Regions from separate parts of the Limosilactobacillus mucosae genome, predicted to be linked through region 1. Evidence: predicted binding sites of a transcription regulator. Region 1 holds the regulator's gene; each other region holds the start of a gene.

Evidence for each region. The regulator LexA, encoded in region 1, represses DNA repair genes until DNA is damaged. The targets are predictions, from matches to a motif close to CNAACANNTGTTNG.
Region 2: H0G69_RS10295 (Y-family DNA polymerase) is a predicted target of LexA. The motif match lies at 1,580-1,593, and genes of this name have one in related genera.
Region 3: uvrB (excinuclease ABC subunit UvrB) is a predicted target of LexA. The motif match lies at 4,827-4,840, and genes of this name have one in related genera.

What each region holds. Positions count from the first base shown of each region.
Region 1 covers NZ_CP058954.1:711,066-717,164, forward strand. The annotation lists gene H0G69_RS03455 (hydroxymethylglutaryl-CoA synthase) at 1-417, shown strand, start outside; gene H0G69_RS03460 (pyridoxamine 5'-phosphate oxidase family protein) at 502-1,074, shown strand; gene lexA (transcriptional repressor LexA) at 1,106-1,732, opposite strand; gene H0G69_RS03470 (DUF896 domain-containing protein) at 1,899-2,150, shown strand; gene H0G69_RS03475 (YneF family protein) at 2,241-2,471, shown strand; gene H0G69_RS03480 (lysophospholipid acyltransferase family protein) at 2,606-3,244, opposite strand; gene H0G69_RS03485 (tRNA1(Val) (adenine(37)-N6)-methyltransferase) at 3,363-4,121, shown strand; gene H0G69_RS03490 (GIY-YIG nuclease family protein) at 4,105-4,386, shown strand; gene H0G69_RS03495 (D-2-hydroxyacid dehydrogenase) at 4,473-5,471, shown strand; gene H0G69_RS03500 (D-2-hydroxyacid dehydrogenase) at 5,671-6,099, shown strand, end outside.
Region 2 covers NZ_CP058955.1:26,573-32,671, forward strand. The annotation lists gene H0G69_RS10290 (BglG family transcription antiterminator) at 1-1,382, opposite strand, end outside; gene H0G69_RS10295 (Y-family DNA polymerase) at 1,608-2,987, shown strand; gene H0G69_RS10300 (hypothetical protein) at 3,199-3,372, shown strand; gene H0G69_RS10305 (hypothetical protein) at 3,805-4,158, opposite strand; gene H0G69_RS10985 (hypothetical protein) at 4,579-4,815, shown strand; partial or broken gene H0G69_RS10995 (alpha/beta hydrolase) at 4,791-5,330, shown strand.
Region 3 covers NZ_CP058954.1:347,474-353,572, forward strand. The annotation lists gene H0G69_RS01575 (phospho-sugar mutase) at 1-1,349, shown strand, start outside; gene H0G69_RS01580 (HD domain-containing protein) at 1,418-2,056, shown strand; gene H0G69_RS01585 (hypothetical protein) at 2,092-2,865, opposite strand; gene H0G69_RS01590 (hypothetical protein) at 2,880-3,671, opposite strand; gene H0G69_RS01595 (hypothetical protein) at 3,803-4,006, shown strand; gene H0G69_RS01600 (HAD family hydrolase) at 4,057-4,752, shown strand; gene uvrB (excinuclease ABC subunit UvrB) at 4,906-6,099, shown strand, end outside.

The DNA.
Region 1 (6,099 bases):
GATGATCAAACGGCCTGGCGTCTGCGCAAGGCACTGCTGGCCAGCCAAAACTACAGCCGCCGGGTCGGCAATCTCTATACCGGTTCGCTTTATTTAAGCTTGATGTCGCTTTTGCAAAACGACCCTGATCTAAAGGCAGGTGAGCGCGTCGGCCTGTTTAGCTATGGATCCGGTGCGGAAGGCGAGTTTTACAGCGGGATTCTGCAGCCTGGCTATCAAGAACAGCTGAGCAACGTGGCTGGAGATCTCAGTGAACGCCAGCTGATTTCGATTGCGGCCTATGAGCAGCAGTTCAATGACCAGTTAGGAATGAATAAAGCAGATGTTGAGTACGACATCAGTGCGGATCCGGCTCGTTTCGTCTTAGCCGGTCAAAAGAATCATCAGCGCCAATACGTTGATAAGCAGCAGCTGTAAAATTTTCAAGCTGACTGAGATTGCAATTCGTCATTGCCTTTTTTATAATTTATTAAAAAACGATTATAAAAGAGGCGCTTTTTGATGAGAAATGATATCTATTTTGATCCGATGACGGTTGAATGGGTGATGGCGCATTGCGATATTGCGCGGCTCGGCGTACAGGATGACGAATCGGTGTATGTCGTTCCGGTCCACTTTGGCTATGAATTGGATGAGCAGCAACATTTTCATCTTTACTTTCATGGGAATGCGGCCGGTCAGCGCGCTCGTTTGATGCAGGCTAATTCGCATATTGGTGTTGAGATGGAAAGCGACTATCAACTGCTTCCCGCGCCGCAAGACAGTGCATTTAGCGCCCGGTTTCGCAGCTTGATTGGCAAAGGAACGGTTAAAGAGCTGACTGATGCGGCTGACAAGGTGCATGCCTTAACCGTGATGATGCATCATTATGTGGCCAGAATGCCGCATCCGCTGACTGCAGCAATGGTTGATCCGGTTCATGTCTGGCGCGTGGATCTGGATGAGGTTTCATGTAAGGTGAAAAATCCGGATCATGATTGGCAAATGATTTTAAAACAGCTGGGGCATCCCCTTGAAACTACTGATGCAGTAACTGCCAGCAGTCAAAAGTCTAATGCTGATAATAAAGATTAAAAAAGAGATGGGAAAACTCCCATCTCTTTTTTTAATAGATGCTATCGCGGAAAAGACCAACGACTTTGCCTAAAATGGTTACCCGGTCCAGGATGATTGGGGCCATTGTATCGTTTTCTGGCTGCAGGCGATAATGACCGTTTTCCTTGAAGAAACGCTTGCAGGTAGCCTCATTGTCATCATTCATGGCAATTACGATATCGCCATTTTTAGCGGTATCCTGTTTACGAACGATAACCTTGTCGCCGTTTAAGATCCCCATGTTGACCATGGAATTACCTTGAATCTGCAGCATAAACAGATCGTTATGGTCCGGAATCGAAGGCGGGATCGGGAAATAATCGGTTGCATCTTCGACAGCGAGAATCGGCTCACCGGCAGCAACGATTCCTAACAATGGAATTTTTTCCTGCTTTGGCGCAATTCCCAAGACATCCATGCCGGCGGGCGTAATCTCTAGGGCACGCGGCTTGGAAGGATCCTTTTGCAGGTACCCCTTCTTGATAAGCCGATTGATATGCCCGTGAACGGTAGACGTAGATGAAAGGCCGACAGCTTTACAGATTTCGCGAACAGTTGGCGGATAGCCGTGAGTGGCGACCTGTTGATGAATGTAGCTGAGAACGGCCATTTGCTTGCTGGCTGCTGTTTTTACCATGTTGCCACCTCATTTTCAGATTTGGAGCAATTATATCATACTTGCCAAATATTTTCAAACATACGTTCGTTGAAACTTAACGGCGCGGATTGCTTGCTAAATAATGCGGCGTTCGCTACACTAAGTAACGTAAAAATCGCTGTTTAAGGCAGAGGGGAAGAAAATTATGGCTGATTCACAAGCACAAGAAAAGCTGCTCAAACGAATCAATGAGCTGGCACACAAAAACAAAGCGGAAGGACTGACCGCGGCCGAAAAAGCTGAACGCAAACAGCTGCGCGATCAATATCTCAAGAATTTCCGAGAGGCTTTTCGCTCAAATATTGAGATGATGCGGATCTTTGATAAGGATGGCAAAGAGGTTACACCGGAAAAAGTTCGGCAGATTCAACGCAAAAAAGGGCTGCGTGACGACTAATTCAATGATTAATTCATCGAATGCGTCTTTTATTTGACGCCGATATCGTGTAACATTAGTATCGTTATCTAAAATAAGGGGGAAACATCCATGAGTACTGGGCTTAGTATCATGTTGATCATCCTGGCACTGCTGGTTGGCCTTTTGGTTGGCTTCTTTGGTGCTCGGAAATACATGGAAAACTACCTGCGTAACAATCCGCCGATTTCTGAAGATATGCTGCGGACGATGATGATGCAAATGGGCCAAAAACCTTCAGATCGCAAACTGCACCAAATGATGCAAGCGATGAAGGCTCAAGCGCGCAAGGCAGGCAAATAGCAATTAAAAAGGACCGGTGCACTGCATCGATCCTTTTTGATTAATATTGACGAAAATCCTGGTCAGTCTGACTGATTTTTAGTGGCCAGCTGTCAGGCTAAAGTCAAGACTTAATTTAAAATTGATAAGCCCGATTAAAAATCGTCGTCTTTTGGTTTTTCGGGCATGTAGTAGTGATAATTGGGATCAAGCTCGTTGTCCAGCTGATCGAATGCCATCTGCATCTGTCGTTCCAATTCCTGCTGATTTTCATCAGTCAGGCGCATTTTACGGTCAATGTAGATTGGCTCGCCGAAATTGATCTTGCGTTTTTGTCGCTTGAAGATGCTGCTTAGTTTCAATGGCCCTTGGTAGACGGCTGGCACCAGCGGCACGTTGGCCATTTTGGCGATGATCAGCGCGCCGCCTTTGATCTTGCTGGAATAACGCGAGCCGGTCGGAAAGATGATAGTTGAGCGATCACCATTTTTAAGCAGTTTGACCGGTGTTTTAATAGCAGAAGGGCCGGGATTTTTGCGGTTGACGGGAAAAGCCCCCAGCTTGCGCAGAAACCAGTTGGCAAACCGCCCTTTGAACAGCTCTTCTTTAGCCATGAACGTAAATTTCTTAGGATAGACTGCCAGTGCTAACAATACCGGATCCAACCAGGTACGATGTGGTGCGACGATAATGTAGTTGCCCTCGGGAAGGCGATCTTTATGTTCAATCTGAGGCCGACCGTTAAACAGCGTTAACAGCGGATTGACCAGATGAACCAAGAAATCATAGAGCATTTAAACAACTCCCAATTTTTAAAGTAATTTTATATATTTAGTATGACGAACCATACTCAAACATGCAAGCAAACATATACAGCTACAGTAAATTATTAGCAACCAAGTGAGGAAAAATATGACAACCGTTCAGCTTAAACCAAACGAGCGCATTGATCAGCTCAGCGCGCAAGGAGTACAAATCATTCAATCCAGTGAAGTTTTTGCTTTTTCATTAGATGCCGTCTTGCTGGCAGATTTTGTGCGGCCAAATCAGCGTCAAAAAATCAAAATCGTGGATCTGTGTGCCGGGAATGGCGCAATCGGTTTGTTTTTGCACCATAAGCTGGGGGGACATTTTTATGAAATCGAGCTGCAGGAACGGCTGGCTGACATGGCTCGGCGATCAGTAGCCTTAAATGATCTGACAGCCCGCTATGAAGTGATCAATGATGATGTTGCCAACGTCTACCGATACGTAGCCAAGGACCGAGCCGATGTGGTCGTGTGCAATCCGCCTTATTTTAAGAACGCGCCGGCCAGTCAAAAAAATCCAAATCGCTATCTGGCCATTGCCCGTCATGAATTGACGATTGATCTGGCAATGGTCTGCGATCGGATGAGCGGCCTTTTGAAGATGAATGGACGCGGCTATCTGGTTCATCGACCGGACCGCCTGCCGGAAATCTTAGCGACAATGACGGCTCATCGATTGGCACCCAAGCGGATCAAGTTCGTATATCCCAAACCAGGCATGGAGGCCAATATGGTGCTGATTGAGGCAATTAAAGACGGCAAGCCGAATGGGACGCGGATTATGCCGCCGTTGATCGTGGCGGGCGAAGATGGTAAGTATGGTCCGGAAGTGCAGGCGATGCTTAATGGCTCAAATATCTGAGCAGCATTATTATTTTTACGTGCTCTATTGCGCGGATCACACGCTTTATGGCGGCTACTCTACGGATGTCTGGCGCCGGTTTGCGATGCATCAATCTGGCAAGGGAGCCAAGTATACCCGACCGCAGAAACGCCATCCACTCAAGCTTTTGTACTATGAGGAGTTCGATAATCAGCATGATGCGCTGAGTGCGGAATGGCATTTTAAACATCAGTCGCGCGCTAAGAAAATTGCTTACTTGCGAGCACATAATATTAAAATTTGATTAAAGATTCTTCCATTCAATTAAATCTGTCTGTATAATCTTTTTTGGAGATAAAGATTTGTTTATGTAGTGGAGGAATTTGAGATATGAAGATTATTGCGTACGGGATTCGTGAAGATGAACGTCCTTATGTTAAAAACTGGCAATGGGCCAATCCAGACGTTGAGCTGATCTGTACGGACAAGCCGCTGGACGTTGAGTCGGCTGAATTGGCCGCGGGCTGCGATGGTGTGGTTGCCTACCAGCAGAAAAGCTACTCGGCTGACCTTTTAAAACAGCTGCATGAGATGAACATTCACAACCTTTCTTTGCGTAACGTTGGCGTTGACAACATCGATGCTGAAGCGGCAGTCAAGTATGGTTTTAAGATTACCAACGTGCCGGTCTACTCGCCAGCTGCCATTGCTGAATTTGGCGTCACGCAGCTGCTGAACCTATTGCGGCGAACTAAGGAATTTCAGAATAAGTTTGCCAAGCGCGACTATCGTTGGGCGCCAAACATTGCCAGCGAGCTCAATCAACAGACGGTCGGCATTGTTGGCGCGGGTCATATTGGCCGAGTTATGGCGCATATCTGCCGGGGCTTTGGTGCCCGCGTGATGGTCTACAATCATCGTCCTAAGCCAGATCTGGTTAAGGCTGGCGTGTTTACTGATTCTTTAGATGAGCTGTATAAAGAGTCGACGGTGATCTCTTTGCACGTGCCAGCCGTTAAATCAACTTACCACATGCTCAATCGGGATGCCTTTGCCAAAATGCAAAAGGGTGTTTTGATCATTAATATGTCGCGCGGTTCTTTAATCGATGAGCAGGATCTGATTGAAGCGCTTGATAGCGGCCAGGTTGGTGGGGCTGCTCTGGATGTCTTGGAAGATGAGACCAAGATTTTTAACAAGGATATGGCCAATCAGCCATCCAACTATCCGGCATTTGATAATCTTGAATCGCGCGAGAACGTTTTGATTACACCGCATACTGCATTCTATACCGATGAAGCCGTGCGCAATATGGTTGAGCAGAGTCTGGATGCCAGTCGTGAATTGATCTTGACGGGAGCCAGCGACAAACTGGTTAAACTAGGATAATAATTTTGACACGATGTTTTGCAGACATCGTGTTTTTTTGATTATGAAATTGGAATTTTAGAAGCGTTTTCTCATCATTTAGGTTTCTTTTGAAGAGCTTTCATAAACAAAAATAGCTAAAATTGTTAAACTATGAACTTTTGGGTTATACTGGAAGTAACGATGAAAAACAACTAAGCCAATCGGAGGTATGAAATCAATGAAGATCTTAGCTTATGGTATTCGTGAAGATGAAAAACCTTTCGTTAAGGAATGGGAACAAGAAAACCCAGAAGTTGAAGTTGAAATTACCGACAAGCTGCTGGATGAAGAAACGGTCGCAATGGCAAAAGGCTTTGATGGGGTAGTTGTCTACCAGCAAAAGCCATATACCGATGCGGTTTTTGAAAAGCTGGACTCCTATGGCATTCATAATGTTTCCCTGCGTAATGTTGGGGTTGACAACATGAACCCAGCTACGGTTAAGAAGTATGGGTTTAAGGTTACCAACGTACCGGTATATTCACCAGCTGCCATCGCAGAATTTTCCGTTACGCAATTGATGAATCTGTTGCGGCGGACCAAGGAATACTTCCACAAGTTTGAGCGTGGCGACTTCCGCTGGGCCCCACAGATTTCCCAAGAACTG
Region 2 (6,099 bases), on a different replicon from region 1:
GGTACTGTTGAGACAATCACGTCAACGTCATCGTACTTGTCGGGATTCTCAACGTAGTCGGTCTTTGAAGTGACTCCCACGATATTCAGATCCGGAAATGCCTTATGAATCTTTACGTACAGGAGTTTTGAAGTTCCAATCCCGCTGGCGCACATGATCAGTACTCGCTTTGGCAGGCTTGATTCTTCAATATATTTAGCAAAGTAAAGCGTAAGGAATCCAATCTCATCATCATTGATCTTCCAAGGCAGCTGTAATTCGTTTTCCGCCTTTTTGGTAATTGCCGCGACTTTCTTAAAAAGCTGACCGTATTCTAGCTTGATATCAGCAAGTACCTTATTGGCAACTACGATATGATTGTTCAGACGGTTGATCATGGGCCGAATATGACTGACCAGATCATTCTGAAGCGAGATAACGCGCGATGACCCTGGATTCAATCCAAACTGCTTGATATAGAATTCAGCCAGCTCCATCGATTCAGATGAAGTCTTTTTGTCGTATACGTAATTGTTGTTGTAACGCATCGAAATCAGATATTCCAATAAATAATAGCTTTCAATGGCTGGTATATCGCAGTTAAGATAATCGGCCACGTTCTTGATCACGTCATTGCTTACCTTATAGAATTTTGGATTGGCCTGAATGATCTTCTCATATCGCTTGTTTTTGATCTGCCCGTCCTTAGAGTCGATCATCTTTCCTTGACGAATTCTCTTCATAAGAATGTAGAGATGGGAAAAGATGTTTACGTTATAAGGATAGGGGATCGTTGTATTAAGCAGGCGCTGAATCAATTCCAACTGCGTGGTTATGAATTGATTGTCAAAGCGGCTCAGATCATGAAACTCACTGACGAAATCGTTGATGCTCTCTTGGTTCATGGCATTGCTCTGCATCAAGACTGCGTTGATGGCTCGCCGGATGTTCCGCTCATCACCAACTACCGAAACAAAGCTGCCATCCCGCTTTAAGCTGAGATCATATTTTTGAAGCTGCTTGCTGATAATCGTCAAATCTTGATGAATCAGCTCAATGCTTACGAAGAAGTCCTCATACATCTCTGACACTCGATTGGCCAAAGGCGCGTTGAACAGCAGCTTGGTAAGAATCTGGTTCCGTCGCTCCAATGGCGTACTGTCCAGCTTGTCGTTTTCAGAACCAGTCTGCTTCGTCAATTCGAGATACCGATCGTAATTCAACTTCAACCCTTTGCCACGCTCGGAGACAATGATTGGTTCGTCATAGTGGTCATTGATCCCATTGACGGCTCGATAAATCGTCTTTGTCGAGATGCCAATAGACTTTGCCAACTCATCGGCTGTGACAAAACGATCGCTTTTCGACAGAATCTTTATTATTTTGTCACGATTTCCACTCATCTTCCTCCCTCCTTATCTAAACTATATCAGTCAATGTAAGCGCTAAAAATAAATTAATGTCCATTGTTGTGGACACTCTTTTAAAAATCGTATCAAAGTATAAACGATTATCAAATTGATTTCATTCTCCAGTAGTTAAATATGACCACTTTAATTTCTATCTTTACGAACACTCATTCGCATATTATAATAGAATGCAAACAGAAGTTCGAGGAGGGCAGCAAGATGGACAGTTCAGAAGAGCCGCGGGGGATTTTCCTGGTCATCGACAATAAATCATTCTATGCCACGGTTGAGTGCACGATGCGCGGGCTGGATCCGCTCACCACGCCGCTCGTAGTTATGTCGGAAGCCGAAAATACCAATGGCGGGCTGGTGCTGGCATCATCCCCAATGGCCAAAAAGCTTTATGGCATCTCCAACGTCAATCGTCAGCGTGATCTGCCGCGCAACAACCATTTGATTGTGGTGCCGCCACGGATGAATACGTACATCGAAAAGAACATTGAGGTCAACAACATCTATCGCGAGTTCGTGGCCGATGAGGACCTGCTGCCGTATTCGATTGACGAGTCGATTCTGGACATCACTCATTCCTGGAAATTGTTCGGGGATGATCCAATTGCGGTCGTTAAAAAGATCCAAAAGACCGTTCATGACCGCCTGAAGCTGGTTACCACGGTAGGCGTGGGCGAGAATCCGCTGCAGGCCAAGATTGCGTTGGACGTCTATGCCAAGCATGATCCGCGCTTCATTGGCGAGATCACCTATGACACGGTCAAAGAAAAGATCTGGTCCATCCCTGAGATCACTGACGTCTGGGGCATCAACGAGCGAACTGCCAAACGTCTTGCCGGACTGGGAATTCATTCCATGACTGAGCTGGCTCATGCCGACCCGTTCATTCTCAAGGAAAAGATGGGCGTTATCGGCGCGCAGCTGTATGCCTCTGCCTGGGGAATCGACCGCACCGACCTGGCTGAGGAAGTCCTGCCAAAAGACAAGAGCCTGGGCAACTCACAGGTCCTGCCGCGCGATTATACGAGAGCCGAGGAGATTGAGGTCGTCATTCGAGAAATCGGCTCACAGGTAGCTTCTCGGCTCCGGGCGCATGACAAGCAGGCAGGGGGCGTGTATCTTTCAATCGGCTATTCGCTGAGCACGCCAACGGAAGAAACCGGCTTTGCCCATTCGCTGAAGCTTTCCGATTCAACGGTCGATTCGAATCTCATCAACGAGCAGCTGCTTTATCTGTTCTATACATATTGGGATGGAGTATCGCCGGTTCGCCGCATCAGCGTGGCCGCAACTCGCTTGGCCGACCGCTATGGCGAGCAGCTCGATCTGTTCAATTCGCCCAAGTACGACATGGTTAAGCTGGAAGATACCGTTGACGCCATCCGCAAACGCTTTGGCAAGACGTCAATCATGCGGGCGTCCAGCTTGGAGAAGGGTGGCACGTTTATCGAAAGAAGTCAGTTGGTAGGAGGTCATGCCGGTGGGTGGACAAAGCTTGGAATAAAGAAACCGAAAGCGAAAGGATCTGTGAGCGAATCAAGCGCTGCTTTACCAATCGCTGGCGCACTAGGTACTGGGTCTCCGTAGTCTACTATGAGCCGGAGCATGGCTATAATCTTTTTTTCAACATTCAGCCACGCAACGCCTACAGCCGGTCCATCCCCATTGCTCGACTGGCTGATTGTGATTATTCTGAGTTGCTTGATATTATAACTGAGGTTCGCCAAGCATATCATTTCACGCTCAACTACCTAAACTTTCCTGATGACCAGCTCCGCGAAATGAGGAGGAAATTTCGATGAGAATGCAGTTTTATGATGATCAAGAGGCTGACAAGGTGGCCACGCAGTTTTTCAAATACTACTATCACGATCGCGGCAAGATGAAATGGGGCGGTTTCCTGCTTTCGGAACATACCGCCGCACTGAAAAAGGAAATCGATAAGGAACAGGATGCTGAACATCAAGAATAGCTTTTTCAACAAGATCCGCGCTAAAATCGTGATATAATAGCGTCTGTGCCAAATAATGCACACCTGTTTATATTAATTTACGGTCCATGTCATTTCGACGTGGGCCATTTTTTTGATGAACGAAATCATTTAAGACATTAAAAAATTCAATATATACGTTTACAAATTGTTTAATCATTGCTCAGTCCGTGTTTTGCGTAAGGTACTCTTGCTTTTATCGACTACAAATTGTTCAAAGAAAATAGCGCTGCTTCAAGCTTTTCTCGAGCCTAAAACAGCGCTGTTACTGAATTCTTCGCAACTTTTCAATTGTTGTATCGCATTATTTATTGTGTCATGTAATTAACCGTATCAGATAAATAACTGCATTATTGTATACAACTATTTAGTACCAGAATTTCCAATGATTAGACATAGCCAGGAAGGGGATGTTTAGGCTGCCTGTTTATCGACCATGGCCAGTTTCTGCTGCAGCTCAGCGCGTACCTGGCACAGAATCAGATAATGCTCTGGTCGATTATAGGACGCGGGACCTTCCTTCATCAGATCAGTCTCGCCATCAATCAAACCATTCATCAGCGTGCAGACATAGATGTGCGTCTCAAGCGTCATGTCATCGGTCTGCTTGGATCTGGTCAGCACCCGCTCCGCTAAGATCAAGCAATCAAGGTACATGTCGTAGATTTGCTGATTATAAACGTTATGATCGTTCATCGCGCTGAGGCGTTCAAACTTTTCCATCATTGCGTCATAGACCTGAGTAAACATCGCGGAAACATCAAACATCGCAAAGTCCTCCTTTGAACATAAAAACCGCCTGGACCAACTCTGGCCTGGGCGGCTTCTTTAAGGGAACTTAATGAAAGTAAATTATCACCAAGCAATCAGCCTTGAGATAGAATGATCATCGGCCGCCGATCAGCCCCATATCCAACCGGCTGTCTGCATCATAAAACATTATTATCAGCCGTGCCTATCAGTTTTAAACCTGATTGAACATTCAAAATTGATAGTTTTAAATATAGTTATATTATAGTACAATTGACTATTTAAAGCTACTTAAATCAATAGAAGCCACCACTCATGATCTGTTTAAAAATACTGTTATGAAATAATGATTTTACTGCTAAGATAGGCAAGAAGACTAAAAAATTTGCGGTCGCGATATATTGTCGATATTAATAAATACAGAAAGGCGATTTACTAATGGAAAAACAAATTACAATCAAGCGGGACGGTCTGTCGTTGCACGGATTGATCGATCTTCCCGAGCAAGATGAGTTCGATCTGGTTATTTTGATGCATGGCTTTACCTCCGACCTCGGCTATACGAAACGCCGGGTCTTTTATGACTTAACGCCTGCCTTGCGCAAAAAAGGCTCGGTACTCTCCGCTTTGATTTTAACGGACATGGTAAAAGTGAGGGCTCGCTTTCAGAAATGACGATTTTCAATGAGCTTGCTGATGCCAATGCAGTTCTTAGTTTTGCTCAGCAGCTGAAAGGCGTTCGTCGAATTTACCTATTAGGACATTCGCAAGGTGGCGTGATTGCCAGCTTGATGGCGGCATACTATCCTGACTTGATCGCGAAACTGGTTCTAATGTCCCCAGCCGCCACGCTGATTGATGACGCGCGACTTGGTATCTGTCAGGGCAGCGTCTATGATCCGCACCATATTCCCAATACGGTTACGGTTAAACAGAAAACTATCAGCGGCTTCTACTTTAGAACTGCGCAGCTGCTGCCATTGTACGATATCGCCAAACACTATGAGAGTCCCGTATGTTTGGTTCATGGCACGGACGATACCATCGTTAATCCAGTTGCCTCGCTTCGGTACCATGATGTTTACAAAAACAGCACACTAAACTTGATTCCAAACTGTGATCACTCCTATCTCGATGAGGAGAAACGTCAACAGGCCATCGCAATCGTCTGCGACTTTTTAACTAAATAAACAGTTAAGCATGGCATGATACGCGTCATGCTTTTTTATCAACAAAAAGCCGCGCCCTGGGATGGAACGCGGCGAGGAAGATAATCTGAAAAAGCATGAGAGGTAGGGGATACTTGCTTGATCGTTCATCTGGCAAAACATATTTCAAACAGCATCTTCTCTTCTGCCCCTCTATCTATACTCTATGCAAGGTATTGAGTTTCGCACTTTTTTATTTCAATTTTTTCTGAATCAATGGCAACTTGAAAATGTATGGTTATGGCAGTCCCAAATTGTACAACATTACCTTCATTATTAATCAACTTTTTACAATCTACAATTTACTATTCACTATTTACATTGTATGAGTTTATTACATTATCACTTAAATGCCTTTATATAGCCATTTTAGCTGAGTTCACATTTTACAATTTACAATGCGCAATCTACTATTTACAATTCATTATTCACTATTTACATTGTAAAAGTTTTCGAAAAGCAACAATCAGTATCGCTTAGCCATCATAGATACTACTCTAAATTCGTCATTTTCAGTCCTGTAATTTTTGGCCCCAAAAAGGAATTACTGATATTATTCAAAACTACATGCATAACCCCAGACCGGCGGAGCGTGAGCGGAACATGGGGCTCACTCGAGGCGATGGTAAGCATGGCACATGCGGCCCGCCGGAGAGGAGACCCGTGAAGTGGAAGCAGAGCCGGCCTGGGGACGAACAAAAAATCTCGTTGACATTCTGCAAGGATAAGCCTAGTATTATGCCAACTCTAT
Region 3 (6,099 bases), 360 kb from region 1:
AGCTGTCATTTGCCGTTCGCTACCAGCATACTTATGCCGGCATTATGATTACGGCCAGCCACAACCCTAAGGAATACAATGGTTACAAGATCTATGGCGAAGATGGCGGTCAGATGCCACCTAAGGAATCTGATTTAATGACCAGCTACATCCGCAAGATTGATGATATTTTCGACATCAAGTTGGCAGATGAACAAGCAATGCTCAACAGTGGTCTGGAAACCATCATGGGCGAAGATGTTGACGCTGCCTATCTGGAAAATGCCAAAACGGTCACGATCAACCATGAGCTGGCTAAAAAGTATGGCAAGGAAATGAAGTTTGTCTTTACGCCATTGTGCGGTACGGGACGGATGCTTGGCGAACGGGCCCTGCGTCAAGCCGGCTTTACCAACTATGAGGTTGAGCCGTTTGAAGGTCAGCCAAACGGAGACTTTCCTGGTTTGGAACATCCTAACCCAGAATTCCCTGAAGCATTCGTTCGTTCAGAAAAACTGGGCAAGCAGGTCAATGCCGACATTTTGATTGCCACTGATCCGGATGCCGACCGGTTGGGATGCGCAATTCGGCAGCCAGATGGCGAATACCTGCTCTTGACTGGTAATCAGATTGCTTCGATCATGCTGCACTATATCTTGGAAGCACACAAACAAGCGGGTACGCTGCCAGCCAATGCCGCTGCGGTTAAGTCAATCGTTTCGACTGAATTTGCCACTAAGATTGCTGCTGACTATGGCGTTGAGATGATTAACGTTCTAACTGGCTTTAAGTGGATTGCCGATCAGATTCACCAATATGAAACCAAGCACAACCACACGTTTATGTTCGGTTTTGAAGAAAGTTTCGGCTACCTGATCAAGCCATTCGTTCGCGACAAGGATGCCATCCAAACTCTGACGCTGCTGGCAGAAGTGGCTGCCTACTACCGGAGCCGCAACATGACGCTGTACGACGGTCTGCAGGAATTGTTCCAAAAGTACGGCTACTTCCAAGAAAAGACGATTGCCAATACCTATGCCGGTGTTGAAGGTCCAGCCAAGATCAAGAATCTGATGAAGAAGTTCCGTGAAGAAGCGCCAACGCATTTTGCTGGTCAACAGGTTGTAGTAACGGAAGACTTTTCCAACAATACCAAGACGCTGGCTGACGGTACGGTTGAAGAGCTGGGAATTCCTGAATCGAACGTATTGCGCTACGTTTTGGCTGATGGTACCTGGATTGCCATTCGTCCTTCTGGTACGGAACCAAAACTCAAGTACTACATTGGTACGAGTGCTGATACGCTGGCGGGCGCCAAGCAGAAACTGGCTGACTTTGAAAAGGCACTGCAAGAATTTGCTGAAGCCTAGCTAAGCTGAAAACGACTTGCGGGAAACCACAAGCCGTTTTTTCTATTAATATGAAAGCAGGTGATCAGATGGGAATGCACGAGTATTTAAAAAGTTTAAGCGATCTTGAGATGATCAATCGTGCGCCGGGATACTTTAAGTTTGAGCAGCATAACGTAGCAGCGCATTCATTTAAGGTTACGCAGGCAGCACAGATGCTGGGCGATATTGAAGAACAATCCGGCAATGAGGTTGATTGGCGCTCGCTTTATGAAAAGGCCTTGAACCATGATTATACGGAACGTTTTATCGGCGACATCAAGACGCCAGTGAAGTATGCCACGCCTGAGCTGCGCGAAATGCTGGCCAAGGTTGACGACTCTTTGACGGACAACTTTATCGAAACCGAGATTCCGCCAGAGTTTCGCCAGGCTTATCGTCGTCGGTTCAGTGAAGGCAAGGATGACAGCTTGGAAGGGCGGATTCTGTCGGTAGCCGACAAGATTGATCTGATGTATGAATCGTTTGGCGAGATTCAAAAGGGCAATCCTGAGCCGGTCTACATGGATATCTATCGCTCTAGTCTGGAGTCGATCATGGAGTTCCATGAGATGGCCAGCGTAAAGTACTTCTTAAAAAAGATTCTGCCAGAGCTTTTAAAAGACAATGCCGGGACACAAAGCCAAACCCAATTGGCTGTGATTACTACGCAGATAATTCAGCGCTGATCAAAAAAGATTCTGCTGAGCAGGCAGAATCTTTTTTAGTGGATTAATCTGAATGGTACCAGCAATTGGACGTGTCGCTGACTGGTCGTTAAAGAGCTGAATGAATCTACGGATAACAACGCATTAAAAAGACTTTTTTGAGCTGGGATCAGCAGATAAGGCCAGGCTGCCTGCAAACTTGTTATAACTGGCGATGATGAAACGATCTCGCTAAACCAGCGATGAGCCAGGGCAAATGCGATATCGTTTAGGGCAGCGGCGAAGTTCTGGACGTCATTGATATGAGCCAGATCAGCGTCTTGGTTCAGAATTTCATGATTATGCGCCAGATCGCGAGCCAGGGCAATCAATGGAACGATTCCCGTCTGCAGCAGAAAATAGTCCTGCTCGTCATGTGATTGACCATAATAAAGCTGCAGCGTCTGCCAGGGCTGCTGAGTGCCAATAACGTCAAGCAGCGCGGCCACGACTGCTTTTGTCTGAACTGCGGTTTGATCAGACCGATCACGCGTCGAATTGGCATAGCTGGTCAGCAATTGATTGGCAAATCTGGTTGAGCCAGCGAATCTTTTAGGATCAGTCATGAATTCTTCGGTAAATGAAGGGATCGAATGATGAATCCTTTGAGCCGCAATGCGACTGCGCTGTTCGTCAAAAGCAGTGAAGGTATCAAGTCCCAGGGGTGAGTAAAAAAATTCGGTCTCGCCTGGTTTGAGCTGTGAAGATGAAAAAGTTTTTAAAATGTAGTCATGAACTGGATCGCTGGAGAATTCCTGCAACAGCTGTTCAAACAATTCATCTGGAATCATACGCGCCATCCTTTCTAATCTGGATCTTCGCCGGCTAGATCAGCATCCAGCGACATTGCCATGATAACTCGGCCGTGCAGATTCCAATAGTCGGCACGGGTCGGAAAGTCGTCTTGAAGCGTCCACCGTTCAAAATGGCGATCTGGCTGTAAAAACAAGGTATCACTGGCAGCTGCCTCGCCTTGATCGGGCTGTTCGGTCATTTCCAGCGCCAAGGCATGGAACAGAGTAAAGACCCATTGATCAAACTGATGGTAGTTGGTTGAAAAAAGATCGTTGGCAGAAAAGTTGAAAGCCGTCTCCATTGAATGTGCTAAGTGGTACAGTGGTGCAAAACCAGCAGTAAACATCTGGTAGTCATGATGCATTGGATCGGTGCCAAAAAAGCACAGCAGGGCATGATCCAATGAAGTCGTGCCTACATGATCCAGCAGCTGGGCACTGACTCGCCAGATATGAATCGGCTGACCAGTCAGCTCCTCCATCCAGCGCGTGGCCTGAACCGTTGAGTAGCGATAGTCGTTTTCATTGAAATCCTGGCTAAAGCTTTGGGAAAATGCCAGCTGCTGAAGATTTTCGGGAATGCCGGCTTTTTGCTGTGCCAATCGGGAACGCTCATTCAATTCCAGCCGCGCACGATCATAGGCAGTAATCGTTGCTTTAGTGGGGCGAAAAATAAATTCGGTCCGCCCCGGTTCTAAAAGCGGTGAGCGAAAAAATCCCGTCAGATAATTGGTATGCTGATTGAAGCGATAGGTAAGATATTCACGTTCTAGTCCTTTACACATAGCTGGCGTAACAAACATGCCAAACATCCTTTCCGATAGACTGATAAGATAACTAATTCTTTCACGTTTTTCGCGGTTTGACAAATAAATGCAATTTGCGCGTCAATCACCTATAATTTAAGAAAACGCTACCTCAAGGAGGAATTGGAATGGATAAGCCAACGCGTCGTCGGATTGATGGCCAGATCTTATTATCAGGGCTGGCTAATTTTGCCATGTTTGTCGGCGGTTTTTGTCTGGCCGGCAAGCATATGGGCTGGATGGCGGTTATGCTGCTGATCTATTTAGCAGCTACCGGACTGCAGTTTTATCTAATGGGTAAATTAGCCGTTGAACAGCGTCACGATGATTGAAAGTGCGCTATACTGGATGAAAGAATAATTTAAAAAGGAGCCCTTTGCCAATGATTTTGACTTTTGCCGTCAATGGCACGCTATTGGATGAAACGCCATTTTTTGAAAAATTAAAAGCACTTGCTGAAGAACCAAAACTGGATGCAGAACAGGTGGCTTTTGCCTATCGTTTTTATCAGGCCCGTCTGCAGTATGGCCAGGCCTATCAAGATGCCAAGACGATTTTAAAACAGACTTTGATGCTGATGGATGTTCAGTTTAATGATCGGGGTTGGTTTGCTCGTCACTATGAAGAACTGCTGGCTGCCCAAAAAGAACTATCGCCATTTGATGATGCGTTAAAAGCGCTGCCGCTGCTCAAGCGCCACAATAAGCTATATGCAGTTGCCAACACTGACAATGATATTGCGCAGGCTCAGCTGCAGGCGCTTGATGAATGGCTGGATGGTATTTTAACGGCTGAACAGGCACAGTCCTACCAGCCGCAAGCTGCCTTGTTTGAGCGAGTTGCTGAAAAACTTGATTTTGACCATCAAGCGCATGCTCACATTGGCAGCGACTATTGGCAAGACATTAAGCCAGCTGCGGATCGTTCTTGGCATAATGTCTGGATCAATCGTCAGGCGATGGCCAACTCGCGGATGTACAAGCATAACAAGGCTTTGCCAACTCTGGAGAAATTACCAGACTATATCGCACGCGTGGCGCCAGATATGGAAGAACGTGCTGGACGCCAGTCAAACTAAGCAAGATAAGCTGCCAGAACAAAGGCAGCTTTTTATTTTGAAATGATCTGAAAATGATAGTGCAAATCATTAGACGAATAAACGTTCGTGTGATAGACTTGTACCGATTTTATTAAGGTAACAGCCATCAACCGTCTGCAAGGGGGAAAAATTTTGATTTATCGTCAGCCAGATCGACCATTTGAATTGATTTCTGACTACCAGCCAACCGGCGATCAGCCCGAAGCCATCGCGCAACTGACGCAAGGGCTAAAAAAAGGCGAGCACGCTCAGATTTTGCTGGGAGCCACGGGAACAGGCAAGACGTTTACGATTTCAAACGTTATTGCCAAAGCCAATAAGCCGACGCTGATTTTGTCGCATAACAAAACGCTGGCTGGTCAGTTGTATGGTGAAATGAAAAAATTTTTCCCTAATAATGCAGTTGAGTATTTCGTTTCATATTACGACTACTATCAGCCCGAAGCCTATGTACCATCCAGTGATACTTATATTGAAAAGGATGCCTCAATCAACGATGAGATCGACAAGCTGCGACACGCGGCAACCAGTGCGCTTTTGGAACGCAATGACGTAATTGTCGTTGCCTCGGTTTCTAGTATCTTTGGCTTGGGTGATCCGCGCGAATATCGCGATCACGTTCTGTCGCTGCATGTCGGCCAAGAAATTGAGCGTAATCAGCTGTTAAGAGATCTGGTCGAGATTCAGTTTGATCGCAATGATATTGATTTTCAGCGGGGCCGTTTTCGCGTGCATGGCGATGTCGTTGAGATTTTCCCGGCTTCACGCGATGAGCGGGCACTGCGCGTCGAGTTTTTTGGCGATGAGATTGACCGGATTCGTGAGGTTGATGCCTTGACTGGCGAGATTATCGGCGATCGTGAACAGGTCTCAATCTTCCCAGCTACACACTTTTTAACCAGTGATGACATTATGGATACCGCTTTGCCGCAAATCGAGGCTGAAATGAAAGAACAGGTCGCAAAGTTTACCCAGGAAGGAAAACCGCTGGAAGCCGAGCGAATTCAGCAGCGAACGACCTATGACATTGAAATGATGCGTGAAATGGGCTACACCAACGGCATTGAAAACTACTCGCGTTACATGGACGGCCGCAAGCCAGGCGAGCCGCCGTTTACGCTTTTGGATTTCTTCCCTAAGGATTTTCTGCTGGTCGTTGACGAATCACACCAGACCATGCCACAGGTGCGGGGGATGTATAATGGCGATCGGGCCCGCAAGCAGCAGCTGATCGACTATGGGTTCCGACTGCCGAGTGCATTGGACAACCGGCCGCTTAAGCTGAGCGAGTTTGAGGAACGGGTCAATCAGGTTATCTACATGTCA